3 regions of the Xylanimonas protaetiae genome follow, and region 2 is predicted to be linked to each of the others. Evidence: predicted binding sites of a transcription regulator. Region 2 holds the regulator's gene; each other region holds the start of a gene.
The links. The regulator Rex, encoded in region 2, represses fermentation and respiration genes when NADH is low (regulators of the CRP and FNR family bind a similar motif). The targets are predictions, from matches to a motif close to CTTGTGAANNNNTTCACAAG.

Region 1 (10,560 bases), 1.9 Mb from region 2:
CCCGCGCCTACCCTGACGGCATGCCTGCCCTGACCCGTCGACGACGGCCCGCCCGAGGCGGGCGGGCGCGCCGGGCGCTCACGGTCGGCGCGCGCGGCGTGCTCGCGCTCGGGGCGCTCGCCGGCGTCGTCGTCGGGGTGAGCGGGTGCGACCTGGGCGCGGACGCCGGACCGAGGTCCTCGGCGGCGGCGGACGCGGCCGGGACCGCCGGCTCCACCGCGCAGCCCCCTGCGTCGCCGACGACGCCCGCACCGGCGCCGACGCCCGCGGCGGGCCCGACTCCCGCCCCGGAGGACACCCTGCCCCCGGGCCCGTCCGCCGCGCCCGGACGGCCCGTCGATCCCAGCCCGACGACCGGACCGACCGTCGACCACGGCCCCGCGCTCGAGTCGGCCACGTGGGGCGAGCGCGAGGGCGGCCGGTCGCTGATCGTCGTCCCGGCGCCGTGGGTGCGCACCTCGGGGGACCTCGCCGCGGTCGACGCGCTGTGGGCCGAGGTGCTCGCCGTCCACCCGGACGCCGACACCCCCGGCATGGAGGACCAGCTCGTGTGCCACGCCCTCGGCGCGCCCGACAAGGACACCTGGAACCTCGAGCCGTGGCGCCCGGACGTCGGGCTGGTCGCGGTGCTGCAGGCGCGCTGCAACCCGCGCTGACCGGGCACGGAACACAACCCGCCGGGTGCGGAACACAACCCGCCGGGCGCGGGTTGCCCCCGTCATGCGAGCGATCACGTACTCCGGGTATGGCCACTCCGACGTCCTCGAGCTCACCGAGCAGCCCGAGCCCCGGCCCGGCACCGACAGCGTCCTGGTCCGTGTCAAGGCCGCGGCGGTGAACCCCGTCGACTGGTCCATCCGGGAGGGCTGGCTGGACCGGATCGTGCACGTCACGTTCCCCGTGATCCCGGGCTGGGACGTCGCCGGCGTCGTCGAGCAGGTCGGGCTGGACACGCCCGAGTACCAGGTGGGCGACGAGGTGTTCGGCTACGTCCGCAAGGACTGGGTGCAGGAGGGCACGCTCGCCGAGTACGTCGTCGCGCCCGTGCGCACCCTGGCCCGCAAGCCGCGGAGCGCCACGTTCGAGGAGGCCGCGGCAGTGCCGCTCGCGGGGCTCACGGCGTACCAGACCGTGCACCGCTCCGGCGTCGCCGCCGGGCAGACCGTGCTGGTGCACGCCGCGGCCGGTGGCGTCGGCTCGTTCGGGGTGCAGATCGCGCGTGCGCTCGGCGCCCGCGTCATCGGCACGGCCTCGGAGGCCAACCACGACTGGCTGCGGAGCCTCGGCGTCGAGCCCGTGCTCTACGGCGACGGGCTCGTCGACGCCGTGCGCGAGCTGGCACCCGACGGCGTCGACGTCGTCCTGGACTACTTCGGCAACGGCGCCGTGGCGCAGAGCGTGCCGCTGCTCAAGGACGGCGGCGTCATGACGTCGATCCTGGACGCGTCCGCACGCGACGAGCACGGCGGCCAGTACGTGTGGGTGCGCCCGTCCACCGAGGACCTGACAGCCCTGGGCGAGCTCATCGACGCCGGCACGGTCAAGGTCGAGGTGGCACAGGTCTTCGACCTCGCCGACGCGGCGGCGGCGCACGAGGCGAGCCAGACGCGCCACGTGCGCGGCAAGGTCGTGGTCCGGATCTGAGCGGATGTCGGCGTCACCCCGGCAGTTCGTCGTCGACCCGTGCGCCCGGGCTGCCGGTCCGACGACGAACTGCCGGGCCGAGTCACCGCCGCCCGGGCGCCCGGGCTGCCCACCCGAGCGGCCGCGGCGGTGGCTCCTTAGCCTGGGTGGGTGACCCCCTTTGCGCCGCACGTGTATGCCGACCGTCGTCGTCGGGCCGCCGAGCAGGCTGCCGCGGCCGGGCTCGACGGGATCCTCGTCGCGCCCGGGGCGGACCTCGCCTACTACCTCGGTCACGCCGCCGACCCCGGCGCCGAACGGCTCACGATGCTCGTCGTGCCCGCCACCGGCACCACCGCCGACGGCGCGAACGACGGCGTCGGCGACGCGCTCGTCGTCGTGCCGCGCCTCGAGGCGCACGCCCTGGAGCACCACGCGGCCGGCGGCGTCGAGACGCTCCCCTGGTCCGACGGCGAGGACGAGCACGCCGTCGCGGCCCGGCTGCTGCGCGACGGCGGCCGGTACGCGATCAGCGACTCCGCGTGGGCGCTGCACGTCCTGGGCCTCCAGCGCGGGGTGCCCGGGCTGTCGCTGACGCCGTTCACGACGGCGCTCCCGATGCTGCGGGCCGTCAAGTCGCCCGAGGAGGTGGCGCGCCTGAGCGCGGCCGGGGCGGGGGCCGACGCCGTCTTCGCCGAGATCGTCCGCCGGCCGTTCGCCGGCCGCCGCGAGTCCGACGTCGCGGCCGACCTCGCCGCGCTGCTGCGCGAGCACGGGCACGAGCAGGTCGACTTCACGCTGGTGTGCGCGGGCGCGAACGGCGCCGACCCGCACCATGACGCCTCCGCGACCGTCATCCAGGACGGCGACATGGTGGTGCTCGACTTCGGCGGCCTCGCCGACGGCTACGGCTCCGACACGACACGCACGGTGCACGTCGGCGAGCCCACCGCCCAGGAGCGCGAGGTGCACGACGTCGTCCGGGCCGCCCAGCAGGCGGGGTTCGCGGCGGTCCGCCCGGGGGCCACGTGCCAGGACGTCGACCGTGCCGCCCGCCGCGTCGTCGAGGACGCCGGGTACGGCGAGCACTTCATCCACCGCACGGGCCACGGCATCGGGCTCACCACGCACGAACCGCCGTACATGGTCGAGGGCGAGACGCTGCCGATCGAGCCCGGCATGTGCTTCTCGGTCGAGCCGGGCATCTACCTGCCGGGCCGCTTCGGGGTCCGCATCGAGGACATCGTGGTCGCGTTCCCCGACGACGCCCCGGACGCCGGGCGGCGGCTCAACGAGTCTCCGCGGGAGCTGACCGTCGTTCGCTGACCCCGTTGACCTCGGGGGTGACGATCCGCTCCAGCGCCACGAGGACGACGACGCACGCGAGGCACCCCGCCACCACGACCGCGACGAACGCACCCGACTGCCCGTGGTCGAGCAGGAACCCGGCGGCGACGGGCCCGACGATCGACCCCACCTGGAACGCCCCCGACTGGAGGGCGTTGTACCGGCCGCGCAGGTGGTCGGGGGCGAGGTCGTTGAGCACGGCGGGCATCGCGGACTGGAGCATCGTCTCCCCGAACCCGAACAGCGCGTGGAACACGAGCACGCCCGCGACGGCGGCGGCCGTGCCTGCCACGAGCCCGGTGGCGCCCAGCACCGCCCACGAGGCCGCCCAGACCAGCGCCATGACCATGAGCACCCGGGTGCGCCGCCGCCCGCGCGCCCGCCCCATGACCCAGAACTGGAACGCCACGATCACCACGGTGTTGACCACGAACGCGAACCCGACCACGCGCGTCGACACCTGCGACGCCTGCCGCGCGAACGCGGGGAACCCGGCCTCCATCTGCCCGTAGCCCACGAACGAGGCGAGCAGCGCGAGCACGGTGAGCCACCAGACGGCGGGGGTGCGCAGGATCGTGAGGTACCCCGCCGGGCGCGCACCGTCGTCGGAGGACGCCTCGGGGCGGGTGGCGCGCCCGTGCAGGTGGCGCAGCGGGCCGAGCTGGACCAGCAGCGCCGGGACGAAGCAGGCCGCGTTGACGACGAACGCGACCACGAAGGTGGTGGGCCGCTCGACGTCCATGAGCAGGCCGCCGACGACGCCGCCCACGCCGATGCCCAGGTTGAGCAGCGCGAAGCTGACGCCGTAGTACCGCTGCCGCAGGTCGCCCGTGACGACGGTCGCGACGAGCGCGTTGACCGCCGGCCACGCGATCCCGAGCTGGATGCCGAAGAGGCACAGGGCGACGGCGGCGACCCACGGCTCGGTCGCGAAGGCCAGCAGGCCCAGCCCGCCCATGGCGGCGAGCAGCCCTCCGACGACGACGACGCGCGCGCCGAGCCGGTCCACGAGCACGCCCGCGGGCCACGTGACCACGAGCCCGGTGATCGCGATGAGCCCCATGAGCGTGCCCGCGAGGCTGAGGGAGAACCCGCGCACCTCGTGCAGGTAGATGATCGTGAACGGCAGCGTGAGCCCGCGCCCGAAGAACTGCACCACCACGGTGGACAGCAGCCATCGCCCGTCGCGCGGCAGCTCGTCCCAGAACGCGAGGGGGCCCGTGCGGGCGGTGTCGGCGGGCATGGGATCGATCCTGGCGCGGACCACCGGCACGGTCCAGGGCATACCGGGCGGGCAGGACGCGGCCGAGCCGGGTGATGGTCACGTGCCGAGCCTCCCCCGGATGCCGGCGAGGCTGAGCATGCCGCCGACGGCGAAGAGCGCGGCGGTGACCACGAGCCCGCGGTGGAAGGTGCCGACGTCGAGCGCGCCGCCCAGGATCACGCCCGCGAGCGCGACGACGACGAGCCCGGCGACGCGCGCGACGGCGTTGTTGACGGCCGAGGCGATGCCGGCGTCGGCGACGGGCGCGGCGACGAGGATCGCGGCCGTGAGGGGCGCGACCGTGACGGCCAGGCCGAGCCCGAACACCGCCTGGCCGGGCAGCACCTGCGTCCAGTAGGTGGCGTGCGCGTCGGTGGCGAGCATGAGCAGGAACCCGACGGCGGCGAGCAGCGGCCCGGCGGTCATGAACGGGCGGGCCCCGTACCGGCCGGCGAGCGAGCCGAACCAGCCGGACAGGGTGAGCATCGCGAAGGTGGCGGGGAGCTGGGCGAGCCCGGCGAGGGTCGCCGGGTAGCCGGCCACCTGCTGGAGGAACAGCGTGACGAGGAACCCGCCGAACCCGAGCGCCCCGTAGATCGCGGCGGTGGCGGCGTTGCCCCACGCGACGTTGCGGATCGAGAAGAGCCGCAGCGGCAGCATGGGGTCGGGCACGCGACGTTCCCACGCGACGAACGCGACCAGGCAGGCGGCGCCGCCGACGAGCCCCGTCAGCACCAGGGGCGAGCCCCAGCCGAGCCGGTCGGCCTCGATGAGCGCGCTCACGGTCCCGGCGAGCCCGACGGCGGCCAGCGCGGCCCCGGCGACGTCGAGGCGCCGGCCGCGCCCGCCCGCGCTCGCGGGCAGGCCGCGCACGAGCAGCAGCGTGCCGAGGCACACGGGCACGGTCAGCCAGAACACGAACCGCCACGAGAACGTGTCGACCAGCAGCCCGCCCACGAGCGGTCCGACGATCGCGGCCGTGCCGGTCCACGCCGTCCAGCGGCCGATGGCCCGGCCCTGCGCCTCGCCGTCGAACGCGGAGACGATCATCGCGAGCGAGCTGGGCACGAGCAGCGCCCCGGCGACGCCCTGCACACCGCGCGCCGCGACGAGCACGGGGCCGGTCGGGGCGAGCGCGCACGCCGCCGACGCGACGGCGAACCCCGCGAGCCCCGCGACGAGCACGCGGCGCCGGCCGTGCACATCGCTCAGCGACCCGGCGAGCAGGATGAGCGAGCCGAGGGTCACGAGGTAGGCGTCGACCACCCACTGCTGGAGCCCGAGGGCCGCGGCGCCGCCGCCCCCGAGCTCGCGCCCGATCGCGGGCAGCGCGACGGTGACGACGGTCCCGTCGAGGAACGCGACAAAGGTCGCCAGGATCGCGACGAGCAGCACGCGCCGCTGCACGGCGTCGGTCGTCGTCGTACCGTCGGTCCCCACGGGGCCACGCTACGACCCGCGAGACGCGGCCCACCGGCCAGACGTGACGCATCTCACGCCATTTCTGACGCCGTGCTGTGATCTGGCTCATAGTCAGAACCCGCATTTCGTGACGGTTTTCACGCAGTCCTACACTCGAAGACTGTGACTGCTGACTCCCTGAACCCCACGGACGATGTCGACGTCGTCCTGATCGGCGGCGGCATCATGAGCGCCACCCTCGGCACGCTGCTCCAGCAGCTCGAGCCGACGTGGACGATCCGCCTCTACGAGCGTCTCGACGACGTCGCGCTCGAGTCGAGCAACCCGTGGAACAACGCCGGGACAGGCCACGCCGCGCTGTGCGAGCTGAACTACACGCCGGAGCGCAAGGACGGCACGATCGACATCTCCAAGGCGGTGAAGATCAACGAGCAGTTCGAGGTCTCCCGCGAGTACTGGCACCACCTCCTCGCGCAGGGCGCGCTGACCAGCACCGACTTCATCCAGCGCACCCCGCACATGACGTTCGTGCGCGGGAGCAAGAACGTCGACTACCTGCGCCGCCGGCACGAGATGCTCTCGGCGCACCCGCTGTTCAAGGACATGGAGTACTCGGAGGACCGCGCGCAGATCGCCGGGTGGGCCCCGCTCCTGGTCGAGGGCCGCGACGAGGCCGAGCCCGTGGCCGCGACCCGCAACACCGCCGGCACCGACGTCGACTTCGGGGCGCTCACGCACCAGCTCGTCGACTCGATGACGGCCCACGGCGCCGACGTGCGCCTCCAGCACGAGGTCCGCTCGATCCGCCGCACGCGCGACGGCCGCTGGCGCCTCAAGGTCAAGGACCGCTCGTGGAACGCGGCCCGCCGCGTCCACACCGTCACGGCCCGGTTCGTGTTCGTGGGCGCGGGCGGCGGCGCGCTGCCGCTGCTCCAGTCGGCCGGCATCCCGGAGATCAAGGGTTTCGGCGGCTTCCCCATCTCGGGCGAGTTCCTGCGCACCTCGAACCCCGAGCTCGTGGCCCGCCACCAGGCGAAGGTCTACGGCAAGGCCGACGTCGGCGCCCCGCCCATGTCGGTGCCGCACCTGGACACGCGCGTCGTCGACGGCCGGTCCTACCTGATGTTCGGCCCCTACGCCGGGTTCAGCCCCAAGTACCTCAAGAAGGGCAAGTACCTGGGCCTGGTCACGTCGCTGCGCGGCCACAACCTCACGTCGATGCTCGGCGCGGGCATCAAGAACATGGACCTGACGCAGTACCTGGTCGGCGAGCTCGTCGCTCGCCCCGAGACCAAGTTCGCGACCCTCCAGGCCTTCTACCCGGAGGCGCAGCCCAAGGACTGGGAGAAGATCACCGCCGGGCAGCGCGTCCAGGTCATCAAGCGCGACAAGGACGGCAAGGGCGTGCTCGAGTTCGGCACCGAGGTGGTCGCGGCCGCCGACGGCTCGATCGCGGGCCTGCTGGGCGCCTCCCCCGGCGCCTCGACGGCCGTCTCCGCCATGGTCGAGCTGCTCGGCCGCTGCTTCCCGGCCCAGGCGGCCGCGTGGCGGCCGCGCCTCGCGCAGATGATGCCGAGCCTGGCCGACGGCGTCCCCGCCGACACGGCCCCGCTCGCCGAGGAGCACCTGGGCGACGCCCACGGCTTCGTGCTCGACGCCGAGGTCTACGGCTCCTGAGCCGTCCGGCCAGAGCATCAGCGGTCAGGGCAGCAGCGGTCAGGGCAGCAGCGCCGCCCGCGCCGCCTGCCTGACCGCGGCCGCGACGGCGTCGAGCACGGGCGTGCGCAGCGACCACTGCTGCCAGTGCAGCTCGACGTCGACGTGGCGGCCCGGGTCGAGGTCGACGAGGTTCCCGGCCGCCTCGGCCTCCGCCGAGTCCTCATGCGGCAGCAGCCCCCACCCCAGCCCGAGCCGCACCGCGCGCCCGAAGTCGTCCGACGACGGGACGTAGTGCCGCGGCGGCGTGACGTCCGCGCCGCCCCGGGCGTGCAGGTACCGGGAGCGCAGGTACCGGTCCTGCAGGTCGTCCTTGCGGTCGAACATCATCACGGGCGCGGCAGCGAGCGCCGCGGGCGTGACGCCGTCGGGGAACCAGCGCGCGACGAACGCGGGCGTCGCGAACGGCCGGTACCGCATGATCCCGAGCCGCACCGCGACGCAGCCCTGCACGGGCGTGGCCTGCGTGGTCACGGCGGCCATGACCTCGCCCTGCCGCAGCAGCTCGGCGGAGTGGTCCTGGTCCTCGCGGTGCACGTCGAACACGGCCAGGTGCCCGACGGCGGCGAGCGCGGGCAGCGCCCACGTGTGCAGCGAGTCCCCGTTGATCGCGAGCGGCACGAGCGGCAGCCCGCCCGCGGCGGCCCGCGGGCGCGGCAGCCCGGACTCCCGGACGACGGCGAGCACCTGCCGGGCGGAGCGCACGACGTCGACGCCGGCGTCCGTGGGCACCACGGGCCGCGAGCGCCGCAGCAGCACCGTCCCGGCGGACGTCTCGAGCGCCTTGATGCGCTGGCTGACGGCCGACGGCGTGACGTGCAGGACGGAGGCGGCGGCGTCGAACGACCCCTCGTCGACGACGGCGACGAGCGCCTCGAGCTGGGCGAGCTCCATCCCTCTACTTAAGCACATCTGTTGCAGCACAAGAATCATTCGTTGGACTACAGATGGGTGGTCGACCTACCGTCGGGGCATGCCCGCACCGCTCCTCGCCGGCCTGTCCGGCCTCGGCTTCGGCCTGTCGCTCATCGTCGCCATCGGCGCGCAGAACCTCTACGTGCTGCGCCAGGGGCTGCGCCGCGAGCACGTGGGCGCGGTCGTGGCGATCTGCGCGGCGTCGGACGCGATCCTCATCAGCGCCGGCGTGGCCGGTGCGGGAGCGCTCCTGGACGCGGTGCCGTGGCTGGGCACCGCGATGCGCTGGGGCGGCGCCGCGTTCCTGCTCGCCTACGCCGCGCTCGCCGCCCGCCGCAGCCTGCACCCCGGCGACGACGCGCTGCGCGCCGACGACGCGGGCCTGCGCACCGGCCTGCTCACCGTCGTCGGGACGACGGCGGCCCTCACCTGGCTCAACCCCCACGTGTACCTCGACACGCTCGTGCTTATGGGTTCGGTCGCCGCGGGGCACGGCGACGGGCGCTGGTGGTTCGCCGTCGGCGCGGTGCTCGCGAGCGTCACGTGGTTCGCCGCGCTGGGCTACGGCGCGCGCCTGCTGCGCCCGCTCTTCGCGCGGCCCGCCGCGTGGCGCGTGCTCGACGGCGGCGTCGCCCTGGTGATGACGGCGATCGCCGTGGGGCTCCTGGTCGGGGTGGCCTGACGGACCGGGGCGCCCGCCGTCAGCGGCGGCGGGCCGCGATCTCCGCGATCTCCGCGATCTCCGCGACCGTGCGCGCCAGCGCCGGGCACGCGATCCCGTGCGCGAGCCCCCGGCGCAGCACGGCGCCGCCGATGGCGTCGAGCTCGCCAGGGTTGCCGGCCTCGACGTCGGCCTGGAGCGACGAGCGCATCGTGGGCGGGAACCCGTCGAGGATCTCGCGCAGCTCCGCGCCCGTCGTCGGCACGCCCTCCGCCATCGCGACGGCGGCGATCTCGGCCAGCAGCCCGTCGGTGGCGGCAGGGTCGCGCACCAGGGCGTCGCCCAGCGACGACGCGCCGCGCGACGTGAGCAGCGCCATGGGCGCGAGGAACCGCAGCTTGCGCCACAGCACCTCGGCCTGCGTCCCGTCGACGACGACGTCGGCCGCCGTGTCCTGGAGCGCGCGGACGGTCTCGAGCCCCTGCGCGCCGTCGGGCGCCGCGACGCGCAGCAGCTGGCCTCGGTGCCGCACGGTGAGCGGCCCGTCGCCGGGCACGGAGGTGCGCAGCACCTCGCCCGCGATCGTGCCCCCGACGACGAAGGCAGCGGGCGCGGCGGCCCGCAGCACATCGAGGTGCTCGACGCCGTTGAGCAGCGACACCACCTCGACGGGCTCCGCCGCGGCCACCTTCGCGGCGGCCGCCGCGAGGCCCTCGGCCTTGACCGCGACGACCACGCGCGCGCCGCGCGACACCTCGGTCGCGGCGGCGGGCCGGACCTGCCAGGACCCGACCCGGTCCGACTCGACGGCGATCCCGGCAGCGGCCACCTGCGCGACGCTCGTCGGCCGCCCGACGACCGTGACTGGGTGCCCGGCCTTCTCGAGCAGGGCGGCGACGAGCCCTCCGATGGCACCGGGACCGAGGACGACGAGCGACGGCGTTGTCATGCCCGGCATCCTGGCACAGCGGGCGACCGCCCCGACGACGGCCGCAGGGACGGCAGGAGCCCCAGCCTTCGGCGCTTCCTCTTGCCGAAGACAGGGGCTCCCGCGGACCGCTACAGCGCCTGGACGATCTTCTCGACCTGGTCCTTGGCGTCGCCGAACAGCATGTGCGTGTTCTCGCGGAAGAACAGCGGGTTCTGCACGCCGGCGTACCCGGTGGCCATCGAGCGCTTGAACACGATGACCTGCTTGGCGTGCCACACCTCGAGCACCGGCATGCCCGCGATGGGCGACGACGGGTCCTCGAGCGCGGCCGGGTTGACCGTGTCGTTGGCGCCGATGACGAGCACGACGTCGGTGTCCCCGAGGTCGTCGTTGATCTCGTCCATCTCGAGCACGATGTCGTACGGCACCTTGGCCTCGGCGAGCAGCACGTTCATGTGCCCGGGCAGGCGCCCGGCCACGGGGTGCACACCGAACCGCACGTCGACGCCGCTCGACCGCAGCCGGGACACGAGCTCCGCGACCGGGTACTGCGCCTTGGCGACGGCCATGCCGTACCCGGGCGTGATGACCACGCTCTTCGCGGTCCGCAGCAGGTCGGCGACGGCGTCGGCGAGGATCTCGCGGTGCTCCCCCTGCTCGACGACGGCCCCGGCGGCGGGG
Region 2 (10,560 bases):
AGCACGCGGTCGAGCGGCAGGCCCGAGACCTGCATGAGGCCCAGCGTCGCGACGAGCACCGCCGTCGCGCCGAGGAACACCACGGCGATCGCGACGCGCAGCGTGTCCGGCGGGATGCGGCGGCCGAACGCCTCGATGTCGCGGTCGCCGCGGGCCTCGGCGCGGATGGCGAGCAGCATGACGGCGAGCGTCGTCACCTTGATGCCGCCACCGGTCGACGCGGAGCCGCCGCCCACGAACATGAGCGCGTCCGTGATGACCCACGTGCCCTCGTGCATGGCCCCGACGTCGACGGCGGCGAACCCCGCCGAGCGCGGCATGACGCCCGCGAAGAGCGAGGCCAGCACCTTCTCGTGCGTGGCCAGCGGCCCGAACGTCGCCGGGTTGCGCCACTCCATGGCCGCCATGAGCAGCCATCCGAGCACCACGAGCGCGAGCGACGTGACGATCGTCAGCTTGGTGTGCAGCGACCAGCGCGCCCAGTGCCGGTGCCGGCGACGCTGGGTGTTCATGACGTTGAGCACCACGGGGAAGCCGAGCGCGCCGACGAACACGCCGAGGATGATCGGCAGGTCGAGCAGCCAGTCGCCGACGTGCGGCGTCAGGCCCTCCGGCGTCGGGACGAACCCGGCGTTGTTGAACGACGAGATGCCGTAGAAGAGCGAGTGCCAGACGGCGGTGCCGAGGCCCTCGTGCAGCACGAGGAACCGCGGCAGGAGCATCACCGCCACGACGAGCTCGAGCGACGTCGTCGTCACGATGACCACGCGCACGAGCGAGCCGACCTCGCCCAGGCGGTCCGTCTTGGTCTCCGACGCCGTGAGCATGCGCTGCGTCAGCCCGATGCGGCGCGACACCGCGAGGCCCAGGATCGACGCGAGCGTCATGACGCCGAAGCCGCCCACCTTGATGGCGAGCATGATCACGACCAGTCCCCACGTGGACCAGTACGTCCCGGTGTCGACGACGGTCAGGCCCGTCACGCAGACCGCGGAGACGGCGGTGAACAGCGCGTCGACGAACGGCGCGGCCCGCCCGGACGCGGTGGCCCACGGCGCCGCGAGCAGCACGGTGAAGACGGCGCAGACCCCGAGGAACACCGCGACGGCCAGGCGGGCGGGGGAGCGGCGCGCGACACGGTCGACGAGCTCGCGCAGCCCGAGCAGGCTGCCCTGCGCTGCGGCCATGCGTGCCTCCTCACCTCGTCGTCCGGGACGCTCGGCCAACTCTGGCACAACGTCAGATACCGTGACGGGCATGCCTCTCGCCCGTCTCGTCTGGAGCCCAGCGCTGCTGCGCTACGACTTCGGACCAGGGCACCCGATGTCGCCCGCCCGGCTGGACCTGACGATGCGCCTGGCCGACGAGCTCGGGCTGCTCACGTCCCGCGACCTCGAGGTCGTCTCCGTGCCGCCCGCCCCCGACGTCGTGCTGGAGACCGTGCACGACGCCGACTACGTCGCCGCCGTCCGCGCGGCGGCCGCGGGCACGCCCGCCCCGGAGCGCGGCCTGGGCACGGAGGACGACCCGGTGTTCCCCGGCATGCACGACGCCGCGGCCCGGCTCGTGGCCGGCTCCGTCGACGTCGCCGACGCCGTCTGGGACGGCCGCGTGCTGCACGGCCTCAACATCGCCGGCGGCATGCACCACGCGCACCGGGGCGTCGCCTCGGGCTTCTGCATCTACAACGACGCCGCCGCCGCGATCCGCCGCCTGCTCGACGCCGGGGCGGAGCGCGTCGCCTACGTGGACCTCGACGCGCACCACGGCGACGGCGTCGAGGCCGAGTTCTGGGACGACCCGCGCGTGCTGACGGTCTCGGTCCACCAGGACGGCTCGACGCTCTTCCCGGGCACGGGCCGCGCGTCCGACGTCGGGGGGCCGGGCGCCGAGGGGTTCGCCGCGAACGTCCCGCTGCCCCCGCGCACGACGTCGGCGGGCTGGCTGCGGGCGTTCGACGCCGTCGTGCCCGCGCTGCTGCGCGAGTTCCGGCCGCAGGTGATCGTGTCCCAGCACGGGGCCGACGCGCACGCGCGCGACCCGCTGAGCGACCTGCGCGTGGGGGTCGACGCGCTGCGGCAGGCCGCCCGCGTGCTGCACGACCTCGCGCACGAGCTGGCCGACGGCCGGTGGGTGGCGCTCGGCGGGGGCGGGTACGCCGTGGTCGACGTCGTGCCGCTCGTGTGGTCGTCGCTGCTCGCGGAGGCGCTGCACGCGCCGCTGGACCTCGCCCAGCCGCTGCCGCCCGCGTGGCGCGAGCACGTCGCGCAGGTCTCGGGGCTCTCCGCGGCCCGCTACCTGGGCATCGAGACTGCCGACTGGCGCCGCTGGGCGACGGGCTACGACCCCGCGGACGACGTCGACCGCGCCGTGCTCGCGGCGCGGAAGGCCGTGTTCCCGCTGTGGGGCCTGGACCCGTACCACGACTGAGGCGCGGCCTCAGCCCCGCAGCAGCGGCAGGAGCTGGCGGCCCTGCCGCCGGATCTCCTCGAGGTACGGGGTGTCGGACAGCACGAAGTGCGTCACCCCGAGGTCCTGGTACCGCCGCAGCGACGCGGCCACGTCCTGAGGGGACCCGACGAGCCATGTCGTCGCCGCGCCCTCGCCGCCGAACCGGCCGGGCGTCGTGTAGAGGTTGCCGTCGAGCACCTCGCCGCGGGCCGCGAGGTCCAGCAGGCGCTGCTGCCCGACGGCGGCCGGCCGGTGCCCGGCGCTCGGCTGGGCGCCGGCGGCCGCCGCCATCTGGGCCACCTTCGCCTCGGCCGCGTCCCAGGCCTCCTCGGTGGTGTCCCGGACCACCGTGGTGACGCGCAGCCCGAACTCGAGCGGGTCGTGCTCGCGGCCCAGCTCCAGCGCGAGCGCCCGCAGCCGCGCGATGCGCTCCGCGACGTCGTCGAGCGGCTCGCCCCAGAAGAGCTGCACGTCGGCCTCGGTGGCCGCGACCCGCTGGGCGGCGTCGGACGCCCCGCCGAAGTACAGCCGCGGGTGGCGCCGCCCTGCGACGTCGGCGGGCCGGATGCCGAGCCGGGAGCCCCGCACGGAGAAGTGCTCCCCCTCGTAGGTGACCTCGTCCTGCGTCCACAGCCGGCGGACGATCTGGAGGAACTCCCTGGTGCGCGCGTAGCGGTGCGCCGGGTCGCCCTCGGCGTCGCCGTACGCGGCGAGGTCGTCCTGCCCCGAGACGATGTTGACGTCGACGCGCCCGCCCGTGAGGTGGTCCAGCGTCGCGGCCGACGCCGCGAGGTGCGCCGGCCGCCAGTAGCCCGGGCGCACCGCGATCAGCGGGCGGAACGTCGTCGTCCGGGCGGCGAGCGCCGTCGCCACCGTGAAGGTGTCCGGGCGGCCCCAGCTCGTGCCGAGCAGGGCCCCGTCCCAGCCGTCGTCCTCGAGGGCACGGGCGTGCTCGGTGAGGTGGTCGAGGCCGTTGTGCTCCGCGACGGCGGGCTCGCCCCGGTGGCCCGGGTGGGTCTGGTTCGGGATGTACCAGAGCAGGGTGCTGTCGGGCAGGGTGTCGTCGGGCAGGGTGTCGTCCGGCATGGTGCTCACCGGCGGGAGCGGTGTCGGGGGGCCCTGGGCATGCCGCGACCGTACGGCTTGTTGAGCGTGATGCTCGACAATGCCGAGCGGTGCTCACGATGCGAGACGTGCCGCCGCGACGACGTCCTCGACGCCGCCGTTTCGACGCACGCGCGGCGTCGGGTATCCTGGGGGACGGACTTTTCTCGTGTTGGTCGGTGGACCAACCGGCTGTTCCACCGACCAACTCGCACTCGGGAGGGCCACATGGGCTCCGTCATCAAGAAGCGCCGCAAGCGTATGGCGAAGAAGAAGCACCGCAAGCTGCTTCGCAAGACGCGCCACCAGCGTCGTAACAAGAAGTGACGTACCGAGGCCCGGCTCCCCGAGGGAGGCCGGGCCTCGTGCTTTGCGGGGCGGCTACCGCTCCAGGCGCTTGCGCAGCTGGCGCCGCACGGCCCGGACCACGAGCCCGAACACCCACGCCGCGCCCGCCCACGACGCCGTCCGGACGCTGCGCCCGGCCACGCGGTGGCCCCGGCCGCGGAACTCTCGGATGGGCCAGCCGACGTCGCGTGCGTGACGGCGCAGGCGCCGGTCCGGGTTGATCGGGCAGGGGTGCCCGACGGCGGCCATCATCGGCAGGTCGTTGAGCGAGTCGCCGTACGCGTAGGACGCCTCGAGGTCGAGGTCCTCCCGCTCGGCCAGCCGGCGCACCGAGTCGGCCTTGACGGCGCCGTGCATGAGGTCGCCCAGCAGGCGTCCCGTGTAGTACCCGTCCTTGTGCTCCGCGACCGTCCCCAGACAGCCCGTGGCGCCCACGCGCAGCGCGATGAGGCGGCCGATCTCCACGGGCGTGGCCGTGACGAGCCACACCTGGTCGCCCGCGGCGAGGTGCTGGTCGATGAGCTTCTTGGTGCCGGGGAAGATGCGCAGCTCGAGGACGGTGTCGTAGACCTCTTCGCCGACGGCGGTGATCTCGGCGACGGAGCGGCCCGCGATCAGGCTCAGCGCGCGCGAGCGCACCTGGTCGATCTGGTCCTTGGACTCCCCGAACAGCAGGTAGCGCGCCTGGATGATCCCGAACCGCACGAGGTCGGCCGTGCCGAAGAACTTGCGCTGGTAGAGCGCCCTGGCCAGGTGGTACGCGCTGGCGCCGCGGATGACGGTGTTGTCGACGTCGAAGAACGCGGCCGCCTGCCGGCGCGGCGTGACCCCTGGAGCGTCGGACATGCCGCCCACCTTATCCGCGCGCGTACGCTGTGGCTGTGGACAGGCCGCCGACGCTCACCGCCCGGGTGGTCCTGTTCACCCGCGCGGGCTGTCACCTGTGCGACGACGCACGCGCCGTCGTGGCCCGGGTGTGCGAGGCGGCCGGTGAGACGTGGTGTGAGGTCGACGTCGACGCCGGGCCTGATTCCGCTACCCTGCGTGACCGGTACGGCGACTACGTGCCCGTCGTCGAGGTCGACGGCGTCCAGCAGGGGTTCTGGCAGGTCGACGGCGACCGGCTGGCGCGGCGGCTCGCGGGGCGCCGATGACGACGCACGGGCCCGCGGCGGACAGGAGGATGCGGTGATCGAGACCGGCGAGGCAGCGGTGCCGGCGGCGACGGTGGCGCGCCTGCCGCACTATCTGCGCGCGTTGCGCGATCTCCAGGCGTCGGGCGTGAGCACGACGTCGTCGACGGAGCTCGCGGAGGCGTCGGGCGTCGGCTCGGCGCAGCTGCGCAAGGACCTGTCGTACCTGGGCTCGTTCGGCACGCGCGGCGTCGGGTACGACGTCGGCTCGCTGTGCTCCGTCATCGCGGGCGCCCTGGGCCTGGAGACGACGCACCGGCTCGCGATCATCGGCATCGGCAACCTGGGCCAGGCCCTGGCGAACTACTCCGGGTACACCAAGCGCGGCTTCGAGGTCGTGGCGCTGCTCGACGTGTCCCCGGCCGTCGTGGGCTCGCGCCCGTCCGGCGGGCTGGCCGTGGAGCCGCTGGACGCGCTGGAGGCGGTGCTCGAGCGGGAGTCCGTGACGATGGTGGTCATCGCGACGCCCGGCCCGGCCGCGCAATCGGTCGCCGAGCGCGTCGTCGCGGCCGGCGTGCACGAGATCCTGTCCTTCGCGCCCGTGGCGCTCCAGCTGCCCGACACCGCCGTCGTGCGGTCGGTGGACGTGGCGGGCGAGCTGCAGATCCTGGCGTTCCACGCGGCGGCCCGCGCGGCGACGCACTGACGCCGAACGCCGAACCCCCCGTTTCACCGTCGTACTTTCTTGCGTTCTGAACGGCAGAACGCAAGAAAGTACGACGGTGAAACGGGGGGTCGCGGGTGTCAGGCCTGCTTGATCGTCGAGACGTCGAGGGCGATCTTGACCTTGTCGCCCACCAGGAAGCCGCCGGTCTCCAGCGCGGCGTTCCAGGTCAGGCCGTAGTCGGCGCGCGAGATCTCGAGCTCGGACTCGAAGCCGGCGCGCGCGTTGCCGAACGGGTCGGTGGCGGTGCCGGTGAACTCGGTGGGGAGCTCGACCTGGCGGGTCACGCCGTTGATGGTCAGGTCGCCCACGACCAGGATCTCGTTGCCCGCGACCTTGACGGTCGTCGACGCGAAGGACCACTCCGGCTTCGTGGCGGCGTCCCAGAAGTCGGCCGACTTGAGGTGGTTGTCGCGGTTGGCGTCGCCCGTGCTGACCGAGGCGGGGTCGAGGACGGCGGTCACCGACGAGGCCTCGAGGTCGTCACCGACCGTGATGGCGCCCGACGTGATCGCGATGGTGCCGCGGACCTTGGCGATGCCCGCGTGGCGGACCTGGAACGAGGCGGTCGAGTGCGCGGCGTCGATGACGTAGGTGCCGGCGGTGAGGTCGGTGGGGAGCGGCGTGGCCATGGTGGTTCTCCTGGTCTGGTCGGTCAGCGTGTCGATCGGCATGATCGGGCCAGGCACAGTTGAATCCTCAACTACCAGCCTGGTTGAACGTGTAACCATCCGGTTCGGTAGCGTATTCCCATGACAGAGCCTCGCTGGCTCAGCGACGACCAGCAACGATGGTGGCGCGCCTACCTCGAGGGGACCGCGCGGTTCGTGGACGCGCTCGACCGCGCCCACGACGACGGCGTCCCCCTCAGCCTCGGCGAGTACCACCTCATGGTCCAGCTGTCCGAGGCGCCGGGCCGCACCCTGCGCATGTCGGAGCTCGCCGACTGCCTCGCGCTGTCCCGCTCCCGCCTCACCCACACCGTCGACCGGATGGAGCGGCGCGGCCTCGTGCGGCGCGAGCCCGTGCCCGGCGACCGGCGCGGCGTCAACTGCGTGATGACCGACGCCGGGTGGGACCTGCTCGTCGCCTCGGCACCCCACCACGTCGAGGCGGTGCGCCGGTACATGGTGGACGTGCTCACGCCCGAGGAGTTCGAGGTGCTCGGGCGGGCGATGGCCAAGGTGGCCCGGGAGGCCAGGCGCGCCCTCGGCTGAGGCGCCGCGTGACCCTGGTCTCACAGCGACTGGCGCCGGCTGAACGCTCAGTGGCGCGTGGGACACTGGCGCCATGGTGACCACCACCGTCCATCTGCTGCGCCATGGCGAGGTGCACAACCCGGGCCGCGTGCTCTACGGCCGCATCCCGGGCTACCACCTGTCCGAGCGCGGCCACGAGATGGCCCGGATCGTCGCGGCGGCGCTCACCGAGCAGGGCCGCGACGTCGTCGGCGTGATCGCCTCCCCGCTGCAGCGCGCGCAGGAGACGGCCGCGCCGATCGCCGCGGCGTTCAAGCTCGCCACGGGCACCGACGAGCGGCTCGTCGAGGCCGGCAACCGGTTCGAGGGCACGACGATCGGGGCCAAGCCCTGGCAGCTGCTCAACCCGCGCTGGTGGCCGCTGCTGCGCAACCCGCTCACGCCGTCGTGGGGCGAGCCGTACCGCGAGCAGGCCGACCGCGTGCAGGCTGCCGTCGCGGACGCCCGCGCGGCGCACGCCGGGCACGAGGTCGTCCTCGTCAGCCACCAGCTGCCCATCTGGGTCACGCGCCTCGGGTACGAGGACCGTCGGCTGTGGCACGACCCCCGCAAGCGCCAGTGCACGCTGTGCTCCCTGACCAGCCTGCACTTCGACGACGACGAGCTCGTCGGCATCGAGTACTCCGAACCGGCCGGGCACCTCGCGACGTCCCTGAGCAAGGGAGCGTGGTCGGTCAAGTGAACGCCGTCCGTCGTCGGGTGGCCGCGGCCACCGGGATGCTTCTCGCTGCCTCGCTGCTCATGGCCGGCTGCGCCCAGGACTCGGGCGCGGGCGACGCCGTCGACACCGGGTTCGTCCCCGGCGACGGGTCGGTGCGCGAGTGGGCGCCGGGGGACCGCGAGGACCCCGTCACCATCGCCGGCACGGACTTCGCGGGCAACCCCGTCAGCACGGCCGACTGGGCCGGCGACGTCGTCGTCGTCAACACCTGGTACGCCGGGTGCGCGCCGTGCCGGGCCGAGGCGCCCGACCTCGTCGCGCTCGCCAACGGCCGCGCCGCCGACGGCGTGCGCGTGCTCGGCATCAACACGCAGGACGACGCCGGCGCCGCCCAGGCGTTCGAGCGGACGTTCGACGTGCCCTACCCGTCGATCGCCGACGCGAACGGCTCCGTCATCGCGAAGCTGTCGGGCGTCGTCGCGCTCCAGGCCGTGCCCACCTCGGTGGTGCTCGACCAGGAGCACCGCGTGGCCGCACGCGTCATCGGCAAGGCGGACGCGTCGACGATGAAGGCCCTGGTCGACGACCTCCTCGCAGAGCAGGGCCCCGCCGGCACGGCCACCCCGGCGGCCGGCTGATGGGCGAGGCCTTCCAGACCACCGCCTTCTCCGGGTCGATGCTGCTCGCCGTCCCGGTGGCGATCCTCGCCGGCCTGGTGTCGTTCGCGTCGCCGTGCGTCCTGCCGCTCGTGCCCGGCTACGTCGGGTACGTCAGCGGCATGGCGGCGTCGTCGGTCGGGGGAACGGCGTCGCGCCGCGTCGGCCGGGGCCGCGTGCTGGGCGGGGTCGCCCTGTTCGTCGCCGGGTTCACCGTCGTGTTCGTCGCCTTCATGGGCGCGGCCGGGGCCGTCGGGTCGCGGCTCGTGCAGTGGGAGGACACCCTCACGCGCGTGCTCGGCGTCGTCGTCCTGCTCATGGGGCTCGCGTTCCTGGGCGGCATCCCGTTCCTCCAGCGCGAGCGGCGCTTCCACGTGAGCCCGCGCGCCGGGCTGTGGGGTGCCCCGCTGCTGGGCGTCGTGTTCGGCCTGGGCTGGACGCCGTGCATCGGCCCGACCCTCACCGCCATCACGGCCCTCTCGCTCGACCAGGCGTCCGTGGGGCGCGGCGTCGCGCTCGGCGTCGCGTACTGTCTGGGGCTCGGCGTGCCGTTCCTGCTGGTCGCGCTGGGGCTGCAGTCCTCGCAGCGCATGCTCGGGTTCCTGCGCCGGCACCGGCTGGCGATGCTGCGCCTGGGCGGCGGGCTGCTCGTGCTCATCGGGCTCGCGCTCGTCACGGGGCTGTGGGGCGCGGTGATCCGGGCGATCCAGGGCTGGATCGGCGGCTGGGAGACGGTGGTCTGATGAGCGAGCGGACGCAGTACCGGCCCGAGGGGATCGCCGACGAGTTCGTCGCGGCCCCGGTCGAGCACGAGGTCCCGGCGGGCGTGCCCGGCGAGGGCGGTCAGCCGCGGCTCCCGGCGCTCGGCGTCGTCGGCTGGCTGCGCTGGACCTGGCGCCAGCTCACGTCGATGCGCGTCGCCCTGCTGCTCCTCATGCTGCTCGCCGTGGCCGCGGTGCCCGGCTCGATCCTGCCGCAGCGCGGCCCCAACCCCGACAAGGTGCTCCAGTACCTGGGCGACCACCCCACGAGCGGCCAGTGGCTCGACCGGTTCGGGTTCTTCGGCGTCTACACGTCGCCGTGGTTCAGCGCGATCTACCTGCTGCTGTTCGTCTCGCTCGTCGGGTGCATCCTGCCGCGCGCGGCGCAGCACGCCCGCAACCTGCGCGGCCGCCCGCCGCGCACGCCCGCGCGCTTCACGCGCTTCCCGGCGCAGGCGTCCGGCACGACGCCGGCGTCGCCCGACGACGTCGTCGCCGCCGTGGCGGGACGGCTGCGGCGCGGGCGCACGTTCCGCGTCGACGTCGGGCACGAGGAAGCGACGACGCGGCGGCCCGCCGCCCGGACGCTCGCCGCCGAGCGCGGGTACCTGCGCGAGAGCGGCAACCTCGTCTTCCACGTCGCGCTGCTCGGCCTGCTCGTCTCGGTCGCGCTCGGGCAGCTCTTCCACTACCGCGGGCAGGCCATCGTCACCGAGGGGCGCGGGTTCGCCAACGCCGTCGTCGACTACGACACGTTCGACAAGGGCGCGTGGTTCCGGGCCGAGGAGCTGCGGCCGTTCTCGCTCACGCTCGACTCGTTCACCTCGGAGTTCGCCAGCGACACCGTCGCGTTCGCGCAGGCCCGCGACTTCACCGCGCACGTCACGGTGAGCGGCGCGGACGGCGCCGCTCCGGAGAGGACGACCATCAAGGTCAACCATCCGCTGACGATCGACGGCGCCAAGATCTACCTCCAGGGCAACGGCTTCGCGCCCGAGGTCACGGTCCGCGACGCCCAGGGCGAGGTCGCGTTCTCCGGGCGCGTGCCGTTCATCCCGCAGGACACGATGTACACCTCGCGCGGCGTCATCAAGGTGCCCGACGTGAGCAAGGGCCTGGAGCAGATCGGCCTGACGGGCTACTTCCTGCCCACCGCCGTCGTCGACGACGCCGGCAACGCCCGCTCGGTGTTCCCGCAGCCGAACAACCCCATGCTCGTGCTCCAGGTGTGGACGGGCGACCTCGGGCTCGACGGCGGCGTGCCGCAGAACGTGTACAAGCTCGACACGGCGTCGATGACGGCGGCGACCGACGACGACGGCACGCGCTCCCAGGTGCTGCTCCAGCCTGGCCAGACCGTCGACCTGCCCGACGGGCTCGGCACCATCTCGCTCGGCGCCGAGGTGCCGCGCTACGTCGCGCTCGACCTGCGCTACGACCCGTCGCTCGTCTGGGTGCTGACC
Region 3 (10,560 bases), 1.6 Mb from region 2:
GCCAGCACGATGGCCGTCGACCACGTGCTCTCGCCCTCCGCGATCGAGGCGCTCGCCACCTGACGGCGGCGGGTCGCGCTCACGCGCCGGCGACCTCCCCGTCGCCCGGCTGCGCCGGGCCCTCGTCGAACCCGGTCGGGCCCTCGTCGAACCCGGTCGGGCCGTCAGCCAGCCCCGCCGGGCCGTCGGCCAGCAGCCGGACGAAGCCCGCCTCGTCGAGCACCGGCAGGCCGAGCTCCTCGGCCCTGGCGGCCTTCGACCCCGCGTTCTCGCCGACGACGACGTAGTCCGTCTTCTTCGAGACCGACCCGGCGGCCTTGCCCCCCGCGGCGATGATCGCCTCCTTCGCGCCGTCGCGCGAGAAGCCCTCGAGCGACCCCGTGACGACGACGGTGAGGCCTGCGAGCGGGCCCTCGGGGGCCGTGCCCGCCGCGGCCTGGGCGGCCATCGCCGCCGGACCGGGGTGCCCCGGCGTCGCGAAGCGGACGCCCGCGGCGGCCCACGACTCGACGATGTCGACGTGCCAGTCCACGTCGAACCACGCGATCAGCTCGGCGCCGATGACGGGGCCCACGCCTTCGACGGCCGAGAGCTCCTCGAGCGTCGCGGCGCGGATGGCGTCGAGCGAGCCGAACCAGTCCGCGAGCGCCCGCGCGGCGACAGGGCCGACGTGGCGGATGTTGAGGGAGACGATCTGGCGCCACAGGTCCTTGGTCTTCGCGCGCTCCAGCTCGTCGAGCAGCACCTGGGCCGTCTTGGCGGGGCCGTAGACCGGGTGGTCCTTCCGGATGCCCGCCTTGCGGCGCTCGGCCGCGGTCATGGTCTCGGTGCCCGGCGGGTAGGTGCGCTCGACGAGGCGCTGGAACGGCCGGACGACCTTCGCGGTGAACGTCTCGCCGTCGGCGGTCGGCAGCTCGGCGGACTCGCCCACGCCGTCGTAGGGGCGCGGCAGGCCGGTCTCGGGGTCGCGGACGACGACGCGGATGGGCAGCAGCTCGTCGAGCGTGAGGCGGAACAAGCCGGCCTCGGTGTCGAGCGGCGGGTCCGCGGGCTCGAGCGGCTGGGTGAGGGCGGCAGCGCCGACCTCGCCGAGGCCCTCGACGTCGAGCCCGCCGCGCGACCCGATGTGCTCGACGCGGCCGCGTACCTGTGCGGGGCACGAGCGGGCGTTGGGGCAGCGCAGGTCGACGTCGCCCTCCTTCATGGGGCGCAGCTCGGTGCCGCACTCGGGGCACTGCGTCGGCATGACGAAGTCGTGGCGCGGGTAGCCGTCGTCGGCCGCGGCGGGGACGGGGCCGAGGATCTCGGGGATGACGTCGCCGGCCTTGCGCAGCACGACGACGTCGCCGACGCGCACGCCCTTGGCCCGCACCACGTCCTGGTTGTGCAGCGTCGCCTGCCGCACGGTCGAGCCGGCGACGAGCACGGGCTCCATGACGGCGTACGGCGTGGCCCGCCCGGTGCGGCCCACGCCCACCTGGATCGCGAGCAGGCGGGTGTTGACCTCCTCGGGCGGGTACTTGTAGGCGGTCGCCCAGCGGGGCGCACGGCTCGTCGCTCCCAGGCGCTGCTGGTCCGCCAGGGCGTCGACCTTGACGACGATGCCGTCGAGCTCGTGCTCGATGTCGTGCCGGTGCACGCCGAAGTGCTCGATCATCGCGACGACGCCGTCGACGCCCGGCACCACCCGGTTGTGGGGCGAGACCGGCAGGCCCCACTGCGCGAAGTGCGCGTACGCGTCGGACTGCCGCTCCAGGGCGGTCTGCTCCCCCGCCTCCCACTGCAGGGCGCCGATGCCGTGGACGTACAGGCGCAGGGACCCGACGCGGGCCAGGCCCGCCTCCAGCTCGAGGCCGTCCTTCTTGTCGAGCTGCTGGCGCAGGCCGCCGGCGGCCGCGTTGCGGGCGTTGGCGAACGTCGGGAACCGGCGGGTCGCGGCGACGCGCGCGGCGTCGTCGTCGAAGCCGCGCGTCGCGGCCGAGCGGGCGGCGTGCCGCGACCGTGCCTCGTCGACCGCCCGGAACCGCATCTCCTCCTGGAGCGCGTTGAGCCGGGCGAACGACGCGGTCGGGATGAAGATCTCGCCGCGCACCTCGACCAGGGCGGGGTGGCCGTCGCCTGCGAGCTGTTGCGGGACGTCCGCGATGCGCAGCGCGTTGACCGTGACGTCCTCGCCCGTGCGGCCGTCGCCGCGGGTCGCGGCGCGGGTCAGGCGCCCGTGCTCGTACAGCAGGGCGATGGCCAGGCCGTCGATCTTCACCTCGGAGAGGTAGCCGACGTCGTCCCGCCCCAGGTCGCGCGCGACGCGCGCGTCCCAGTCGCGCAGCTCCTCGACCGAGAACACGTTGTCGAGCGAGAGCATCCGCTCGACGTGCTCCACCGTCGCGAACCCCGTGGCCGCCGTGCCGCCCACCCGCTGGGTGGGCGACTCGGGCGTCGCGAGCGCGGGGTGGGCCGCCTCGAGCGCGGCCAGCTCGTGCATGCGCGCGTCGTACTCGGCGTCGGACACCAGCGGGGAGTCCTGCTCGTAGTAGGCGCGCTGGTCGGCCTCGACCAGGTCGCGCAGCTCCGCCCAGCGGCGCTGCGCCGCCTGCTCGTCGAGCTCCGCGGAGGAGAGGTTCGTCGTCGTCGTCGTCGCTGTGGGCTTTGCCATCGCGTCACTGCCCTGTTTGGGGGGCGCAGCCTCCGTCACGGCGATGATGTCGTCGAACTCACCGATCTCCTGCTCTGAGCCCCGCCCGTCGAACGCATCACCGGAGAACGCTGCCACGTAGAGATGCATCGGCGGGTTGCTCGGTCGTCCGTTACGGCCGTATGTCTGGTTCTCCACGCCTCCGGGGTATCGGCCCTCGTCTGTGTGGCGCTTCCGTGCACGTGCAATCTGGCGCTCTTCAGCGTCGTCCAGTCCGACGGACGTGTAGGCGGATCGTGACCCAAGCGTCTTGGCAGGCAGTAGCTCAACCCGCAGGATGTCTCCGGGAGCCGAGCCCCAAGTGCGGCCCTTGAGCTTGTTGTGCCCCGAGCCGGGACGTCGGTGGAGGTCTGCTGACCTCCCGATGTAGATGACCTCACGGCCTGCCTCGTCTAGCCAGTAGAGTCGGTAAATCCCTGCTCCTCGAGGCGACTTCGACCGGAGCTCTGCAGTGTTGCGCGCAACCAACGGCCTCCCAGCAGCGAGCACGTTACTAACGATGCGGTGCTTCAGCATGGGGCTCACCCGCAGAATCACCTCGTGGCTGCCGGGCACCCAGATCGCCTGCTGTCGCGAGGTCACGACCTCCTCGCCCGAGTCGATGTACTCCCACGCGTCTCGGTAACCCGGAGCGAGCACCGCACATATCTGGTCGGCGTCGGCCGTCACCATGTAGAGGCAGCCCGGGCCTGCCGGAATGCGCGGATGGCGGCCACGTCGGCCGATCACTCGGTAGCCCGGGTGCGCATCGAGGATGCGCTCCCAGTACGCAACCTCTGCGAAGTCTGGGGTGCCGAGGACCGGCAGCGTCTCGTAGGTCTTTCCACCCGGTGCGTCCCCGACCGGGTCCGACGTCATCGTCACGCTCGAAGGTTCGGTCACGGGTCCATCTTGACGGACGCCCCCGACACCGGCAGACGCGGGGCGGCTCCTGCCCCCGGACGCGACGAAGCCCGGCGACGCTGAGCGTCGCCGGGCTCGTCAGGGCGTCCGGGCCACGATCCGGACACCCGCGCGCCTGGCCCGAAGGCCGGCGCGGCGCGAGCGGGGCCACGATCCCGCTCGCACGGTGCCCGCCCCCGGGGCCACGATCCCGGGGGCGGGGTGCACCCCGTGCGGAGTGCGCACCCGGGCCACGATCCGGGTGCTGTCCGCCGCCGTCGCCCGGAGGAGTGGGCGGGCGGCGAAGCCGAACAAGAACTCAGGCCTTGACGCGGGCCGGGTTCATGTCCAGGTACTCGACGCCGGCGAGACGCTGCTCGCGCACCGTGTCCTGGGTGATGCCGTAGTACGCGGCGACCATGATGTCCTTCATGTCCTGCAGCATCGGCAGACGCGGGTTCGCCGGGGCGCACTGGTCCTCGTAGGCGCGCATCGCCAGGGCGTCGAGCCCGCCGATGTAGTCCTGCTCGGAGACGCCCTGCGCCGCGAACGACGGCTCGACGCCGATGCGGGTGGCGAGGTCGCGGCACGCGTTGGCGTACGACTCCACCGCCTCCTGCGGCGTCGAGGCCGGCAGGCCGAGGTGCTTGGCGATGACCTGGAAGCGCTCCGGGGCGACGTACTTCTCCGCCTTCGGCCAGCCGGTGACCTTGCCCGGGACGAGACCGTTGTAACGGATCGCGTAGGGCAGGAACATGGCGTTGGTGCGGCCGTGGATGAGCTTGTGCGTCGCGCCGACGGTGTGCGACATGGCGTGCACGATCCCCAGGAACGCGTTGCCGAACGCCATGCCGGCGATCGTCGCGGCGTTGTGCATCTTCTCGCGGGCCTCGGTGTCGCCGCTCAGGGCCGACTTCTCGATGTTCTCGAAGACGAGCTTGATGGCGTGCAGCGCCAGGCCGTCCGTGAAGTCGTTGGCGTAGACGGAGACGAACGCCTCGGTGGCGTGCGTCAGGGCGTCCATGCCCGAGTCGACGGCGAGCTTGGCCGGCATCGACGCGGTGAGCACCGGGTCGACGATCGCGACCGACGGGGTCAGCGCGTAGTCGGCCAGCGGGTACTTGTAGCCGGTCTTGTGGTCGGAGATGACCGCGAACGGCGTGACCTCGGCGCCCGTGCCCGACGACGTCGGGATGCACACGAGCTGGGCGAGCTTGCCGAGCGTCGGGTACTGGAAGGCGCGCTTGCGCACGTCGAAGAACTTCTCGCGCAGGTCGGCGAAGTCGAGCTCGGGGTGCTCGTACTTGAGCCACATGACCTTCGAGGCGTCCATCGGCGAGCCACCGCCGATGGCGATGATCGTGTCGGGACGGTGGTCGCGCATGAGCTGCGCGCCCTTCTCGACGGTCTCGACGCTCGGCTCCGGCTCGACGGTGTCGATGATCTGCACGGCGACGGGGTTGTCGCGGCGGTGCAGGACGTCGAGCACCTTGTCGACGATGCCGATCTCGGGCGAGGCCATCACGCGGTCGGTGACGATGGTGACGCGCTCGACGCCGCGCATGTCGGCCAGGTACTGGATCGAGTTCGGCTCGAAGTACGTCTTCGGCGGGACCTTGAACCACTGCATGTTGTTGTTCCGCCTCGCCACGCGCTTGACGTTGATCAGGTTGACGGCCGACACGTTGTTCGACACCGAGTTGGCGCCGTAGGAGCCACAGCCCAGCGTGAGCGACGGGATCAGGGCGTTGTAGATGTCGCCGATGCCACCGAGGGCGGACGGCTGGTTCCACAGGATGCGGACGGCCTTGACGCGGCGGCCGTACTCCTCGGAGAGCGCCTTGTCGAGCGTGTGGATGGCGGCCGAGTGGCCCAGGCCGTCGAACTCCACCATCTGCTCGGCGAGGCGGATGCCCTCCTCGGTGCTGTTGGCGCGCAGCACGGCCAGCAGCGGCGAGAGCTTCTCGCGCGACAGCGGCTCCTGCGGGCCGACGCCCGAGATCTCCGCGAGCAGGATGCTCGTGTCGGCGGGCACCGTGAAGCCGGCCTGCTCGGCCAGCCAGACGGCGGACTTGCCGACGACGGCGGCGTTGAGCTTGGCGCCGGCGCAGTTCTCCGACATCGCGGTGACGCCGAAGAAGTACTCCTCGAGCTTCGCCTTCTCCTCGGCGTTCACGACGTAGGCGTGCATGCGGCGGAACTCCGCGAGCGCCTCGTCGTAGATCTCGGCGTCGAGGATGACGGCCTGCTCAGAGGCGCAGACCACACCGTTGTCGAAGCCCTTGGACAGGACGATGTCGTTGACCGCGCGGCCCAGCTTGGCGTCCTTGGCGACGTAGGCGGGGACGTTGCCGGCGCCGACGCCGAGGGCGGGCTTGCCGGTCGAGTAGGCGGCGCGGACCATCGCGTTGCCGCCGGTGGCGAGCACGAGCGAGACGCCCGGGTGGTTCATGAGCTCGGAGGTCGCCTGGATCGAGGGGTGCTCGATCCACTGGACGCAGTCCTCGGGGGCGCCGGCCTCGATGGCGGCGTCGCGCACGATCTTCGCGGCGGCGATCGAGCACTGCTGGGCGCTCGGGTGGAAGCCGAAGATGATCGGGTTGCGCGTCTTGATGGCCATGAGGGCCTTGAAGATCGCGGTCGACGTCGGGTTGGTGACCGGGGTGACGCCGGCGATGACGCCGACGGGCTCGGCGATCTCGACGATGCCGCGCAGGTCGTCGCGGCCGATGACGCCGACGGTCTTCATCTTGGCCATCGAGTGCGTGACGTGCTCGCACGCGAAGATGTTCTTGGTGGCCTTGTCCTCGAAGATGCCGCGGCCGGTCTCCTCGACGGCGAGCTGGGCGAGGGTGCCGTGCTCGTGCAGGGCGGCGATCGACGCCTTCTTGACGATGTGGTCGATCTGCTCCTGCGTGAAGTTCGCGTAGGCGTCGAGCGCCTTCAGGCCGCGCTTGACCAGCGCGTCGACCTCGGCGGCGGCGTCGTGCGCGACGACGGCGGGCTGCGCGGCGGCGACCTCGTCGGCCTGCTGGGCCTTCTTGGTGGGGCTCACGGGTATCTCCTCCTGGCGGGGCCTTGACGGCCCTGATGTCCCTGTTGCTTGTGAAGACTTTCACATGTGTGGTCTGACCACAACCCGGATGGCGTGTGACGTACGCCTCTCCGGCCGGATCTGCGCGACCCTGACCGTGGTGCCAGGGGGGTCGCGCCTCCGTCATGCACTGTCACGCGCGAGGGCAACACCCGGCAAACGGAAGGCGTCTCGCGAGCGGGCGCGCGGCGCGCCCGGCCGGGCCGGACCCGCTCAGGGCAGCGTGCGCCACCCGCGGGCCCCGGCCTCGTCCGCCATGCGGGGGTCAGGTCCCACGACGACGCCCGCGCCGACGAGGGCCAGCAGCGGCAGGTCGCTCGGGTGGTCCCCGTAGGCGACGGCGTCGGACGCGGCCACGCCCCACGCGTCCAGGAGGGCGGCGGCGCGGTCCACCTTGACCGTGTCCACCACGGGCACCTCGACCTCGCCCGTGACCGTCCCGTCGGCGACGACGAGCCGGGTGCACTCGACGCGGTCCGCCCCCACGGCCTCGCCGAGCGGCTCGACCACCACCTCGCACGACCCGGACAGGAGGACGACGCGCCCACCCCCGCGGCGCACGGCGTCGAGCTCCGCGACCACCGACGCGCGCACGAGACCGGGCAGCGCGGCGTGCAGCCAGTCGCGGCCGAGCGCGCGCAGGCCCGCGTAGCCCTCGCCGGCGAACTGCCGGTGGTACTCCCGGTTCGTCCGCGTGCGCGTCGGGTCGACGGCGTCGAGCGCCAGGAGGTGGGCCACCCGGTCCGCGAGCTCGTGCTCGCGGCCCCGCTCGCGCAGGTAGTGGCGCAGGAACAGCGCCATCGTGTTGGCCTGGACGAGGGTGTCGTCGACGTCGACGAACGCGACGGCCGGTGATGCGGGCACGCTCGCAACCTACCGGCGTCCCGCGCGCCCCGTCGCGCCGGGCCGGGCAACCCCGGGCGGGGCGGTCATGGCCGAGCGGTCACGGCCGAGCGGTCACGGCCGAGCGGTCACGGCCGAGCGGTCACGGCCGAGCGGTCACGGCCGAGCGGTCACGGCCGAGCGGTCACAAGCGGCCGCGCGGCCCGCAGCTCGCCGTCGCCGGGCCACCCGCGCAGCCAGAGCTGGTGGACGGGCACCTGGTCGGCGGGCAGCCCCAGCAGGCGACCCCAGTCCGCGTCCTCGTGCGCCCGCGCCGGGCGCGCCGTGACGCGGTGCGCGGTGGCCGCCAGGGCCCCCCACTGCGTGATCCACCCGAGCGCCGTGCTCAGCATCGTCGCGGCACCGTCCCCGTAGGCGTCGAGCCAGGCGTCGACGCGAGCCGTCAGCGTGAGGCCCGACGACGCCATGAGGCCCGGGTCCCCCGCCGCGCGGCCGGCGGGCCCCGGCCTGTCGACCCGCCGCACCTCGCCGACGGCCGGGAGGTCGTCGGCGAGGTGGTGCTCGTAGACCCGCAGCGCGTCGTCGTCGGGCAGGACGCCCGCGAGCGCCGCCCGGGCCGCGACCACGGCGCCGACGACGGCGTCGTGCCGCCCGCGGTCCACGCGGTCGCCCATGGCGAGGCCTGCCCCCACCACCCGCCCGACCGCCGGTCGAGCCACGTCTGGAGGGTCTCGGACGCCGGAGCCGTGCGGGCCTCGAGACCCCCGACGACGTCGCAACCGACGTCGTGAGCGTCGTCGAGCGTGATCCGGACGACGGACGTCGGCCCGGCGCCGAGCTCGACGCGGGCGGCGAGGCCCGCGCGCCACGCCGTGAGGGCGAGCGTCGCGGCGACGTGGCCCGCCTCGAGCAGCGCGAGGGACGTCCGCAGCGTGCCGAAGCCGGTCGGGTACCGGTCGGGGTGCGCGACGACGGCCGCCTCGTGGGGCACCGCCGGGGCCGGGCCGTCGCCGCGGAGCACGAGGTCCCACGGGTCCACCCACCAGGACGACCCGTCGGGCGCGCCCAGGCGCAGGTCGGCGCCCACGAGGCCGCGGCCCGGGAGGTCGCGGACGAGGTCACGGGCGGGGGCCGTGCCCCCGCACGGCCCCCGCCCACGGACCCGGACGGCCTCGAAGGCGGCCGCGAGGACGCGGTCGCCGAGCGCGTGCCGGGTGTCGAGCCGCTCCCCCGCCCGGGTGGCGCGGAGCGCGTCGAGGGTCCCCGCGGGGGCCGTCCGACGCGCCGGCGGCACCCCGCCGGCGGGCTGTAGCCCCTGGCGCAGTCCCATGGGATCCCTCCTTCCACCGTGGAGTCACAAAGCATACCGGTCGTCCGGTTCTGTTTGACCCTAGGCGGGTCCTCTCGGCGCCGTCAAGGCCCGGGATCACCCCCGTCCGGCCCGCAAAAAACCGGTCGTACAACTTGTTTTGAGGCGGTCGCGGGCCTACTGTCCGAGCAGACCGGTGGCGGCGAGGTCCGCCGCCTCCCAGCTGGAGGGGACGGCCATGCCGCACACCGCGCCCGACGACATCCGGGTCGACGCCCGTCACGTCCACAAGAAGGACCCACGCGGCGTCCTCGTCACCGCCGCGCGCAGCGTCACGACCTCGGCCGCGCGCGGCGTCACCACGGCCCGCGCGCTCGCGGTCGGCGACGTCTGGCAGGTCGACGCCCACCTGCCCCTCGCCGAGAGCCAGGGAGAGGTCTTCGCGCACGCCGACGCGCTCGTCATCGCCGTCGAGGCGCTGCGCCAGGCCGGCATCGCCCACGCGCACGTCGCCGCGGGCGTGCCCGTCGGGCACCGGTTCATCGCCTCGCACATGGGGCTCACGTGGCTCGTGGACCCCGGGTTCCTCGGCACCGCGCCCGTCGACGTGACGTTCGCGATCGTCACCGAGGAGGTGCGCCACCAGCGGGGCAGGCTCGTCCGGCACGTCTTCACGGCGGCGCTGCTGTGCGACGGCGTCCGCATCGCGCGCGGCACGGGGTCGCTCCAGGTGGTCGAGGCCCGCGTGTACGAGCGGCTGCGCGCCGGGGCGACGCCGTGGTCGGAGGTCAGCGCGCACCACGACCCGTCGTCGCTGCTCGGGATCGCCACGACCGACCACGAGCTCACGGCGCGCCTCGGGTGGTCGGCGTCCGACCCCATCACGTTCGACCACGGCAACGACCACATGCCGGCCATGCACCTCGCGCGGACGGCGCTCGCGGCGCACCACGCGCTCGACCCCGCCAGCTCGCCCACGGGGCTGCTCGTGCGGTGCACGGCGTTCGTCGAGCTCGGCGGCGACGTCGCCGTCCGGGCGGTGCGCACCGCCCACGGCGGCGTGGAGACGACGTTCGCGCAGTCGGGCGTCGTCGCCGCGACCGTCGTGACGACCGACGACGTGTCGACCGCGACCCAGACGGCCGCCGGCCGCGCCGGGCGGACCGTCCCTATGCTCTCCGGAGCAGGCCCGGAATGATGTGCTCCCTGCCGGGGGCGACGATCCCCGGCAGGACGATGGCCCACATCTCCCGCAGGCGCGGCATGAGGTCCTCGAGCTGGCTCGTGGCGACCGACACCGTCTGCATCCCCGTGAACGCCGCCACGAGGAACCGCGCGAGCGCGGCGGCGTCGAGCCCGGCGCGCAGGTCGCCCTCCGCGACCGCCTGGCCGATCACGTGCTCGGTCGGGCCGATCCAGGCCTCGTAGGTGCCGCCGACGTCCTCGAGCTCCCCGGTCGGCACCTCGACGGCGAGGCGCATCGACGCCCGCGCGACGACGTCGTCGCGCATGAGGACGCCGAGCTCGCGGACCATCGCGACGAGCATGGCGACGGCGCTCGGCGAGCCCGCGACGCTGCGCTCGCGCACCTGCGTCGCGAGCTCGTCCTGGGCGTCGACGACGGCCCGCGCGAGGAGCTCCTTCGAGCGGAAGTGGAAGTACACGGCACCCTTGGTGATCCCGGCCTCGTCGGCGATCTCCGAGATGCTCGCGCCGGCGTACCCGTGGCGCACGAACACG

Region 1: the regulator Rex is predicted to act here: its motif matches at 5,781-5,800, upstream of mqo (malate dehydrogenase (quinone)).
Region 3: the regulator Rex is predicted to act here: its motif matches at 6,677-6,696, upstream of adhE (bifunctional acetaldehyde-CoA/alcohol dehydrogenase).

What each region holds. Positions count from the first base shown of each region.
Region 1 is NZ_CP035493.1:3,671,166-3,681,725, forward strand. Features, by position in the region: gene ET471_RS18280 (DUF2599 domain-containing protein) at 21-656, shown strand; gene ET471_RS17050 (NADP-dependent oxidoreductase) at 721-1,644, shown strand; gene ET471_RS17055 (aminopeptidase P family protein) at 1,795-2,949, shown strand; gene ET471_RS17060 (MFS transporter) at 2,912-4,213, opposite strand; gene ET471_RS17065 (MFS transporter) at 4,292-5,674, opposite strand; gene mqo (malate dehydrogenase (quinone)) at 5,819-7,333, shown strand; gene ET471_RS17075 (LysR family transcriptional regulator ArgP) at 7,373-8,266, opposite strand; gene ET471_RS17080 (LysE/ArgO family amino acid transporter) at 8,346-8,969, shown strand; gene ET471_RS17085 (ketopantoate reductase family protein) at 8,989-9,897, opposite strand; gene pntB (Re/Si-specific NAD(P)(+) transhydrogenase subunit beta) at 10,008-10,560, opposite strand, start outside.
Region 2 is NZ_CP035493.1:1,682,332-1,692,891, forward strand. Features, by position in the region: gene ET471_RS07580 (TrkH family potassium uptake protein) at 1-1,187, opposite strand, end outside; gene ET471_RS07585 (acetoin utilization protein AcuC) at 1,258-2,430, shown strand; gene ET471_RS07590 (LLM class flavin-dependent oxidoreductase) at 2,440-3,537, opposite strand; gene ET471_RS07595 (30S ribosomal protein bS22) at 3,784-3,882, shown strand; gene ET471_RS07600 (HAD family hydrolase) at 3,937-4,749, opposite strand; gene ET471_RS07605 (glutaredoxin family protein) at 4,785-5,057, shown strand; gene ET471_RS07610 (redox-sensing transcriptional repressor Rex) at 5,092-5,742, shown strand; gene ET471_RS07615 (YceI family protein) at 5,841-6,392, opposite strand; gene ET471_RS07620 (MarR family winged helix-turn-helix transcriptional regulator) at 6,513-6,977, shown strand; gene ET471_RS07625 (histidine phosphatase family protein) at 7,051-7,701, shown strand; gene ET471_RS07630 (TlpA family protein disulfide reductase) at 7,737-8,318, shown strand; gene ET471_RS07635 (cytochrome c biogenesis CcdA family protein) at 8,318-9,079, shown strand; gene resB (cytochrome c biogenesis protein ResB) at 9,079-10,560, shown strand, end outside.
Region 3 is NZ_CP035493.1:100,692-111,251, forward strand. Features, by position in the region: partial or broken gene ET471_RS00495 (ROK family protein) at 1-63, shown strand, start outside; gene ligA (NAD-dependent DNA ligase LigA) at 80-2,653, opposite strand; gene adhE (bifunctional acetaldehyde-CoA/alcohol dehydrogenase) at 3,894-6,629, opposite strand; gene ET471_RS00510 (HAD family hydrolase) at 6,882-7,532, opposite strand; gene ET471_RS00515 (hypothetical protein) at 7,682-8,230, opposite strand; gene ET471_RS00520 (hypothetical protein) at 8,299-8,823, shown strand; gene ET471_RS00525 (AfsA-related hotdog domain-containing protein) at 9,059-10,018, shown strand; gene ET471_RS00530 (ScbR family autoregulator-binding transcription factor) at 9,990-10,560, opposite strand, start outside.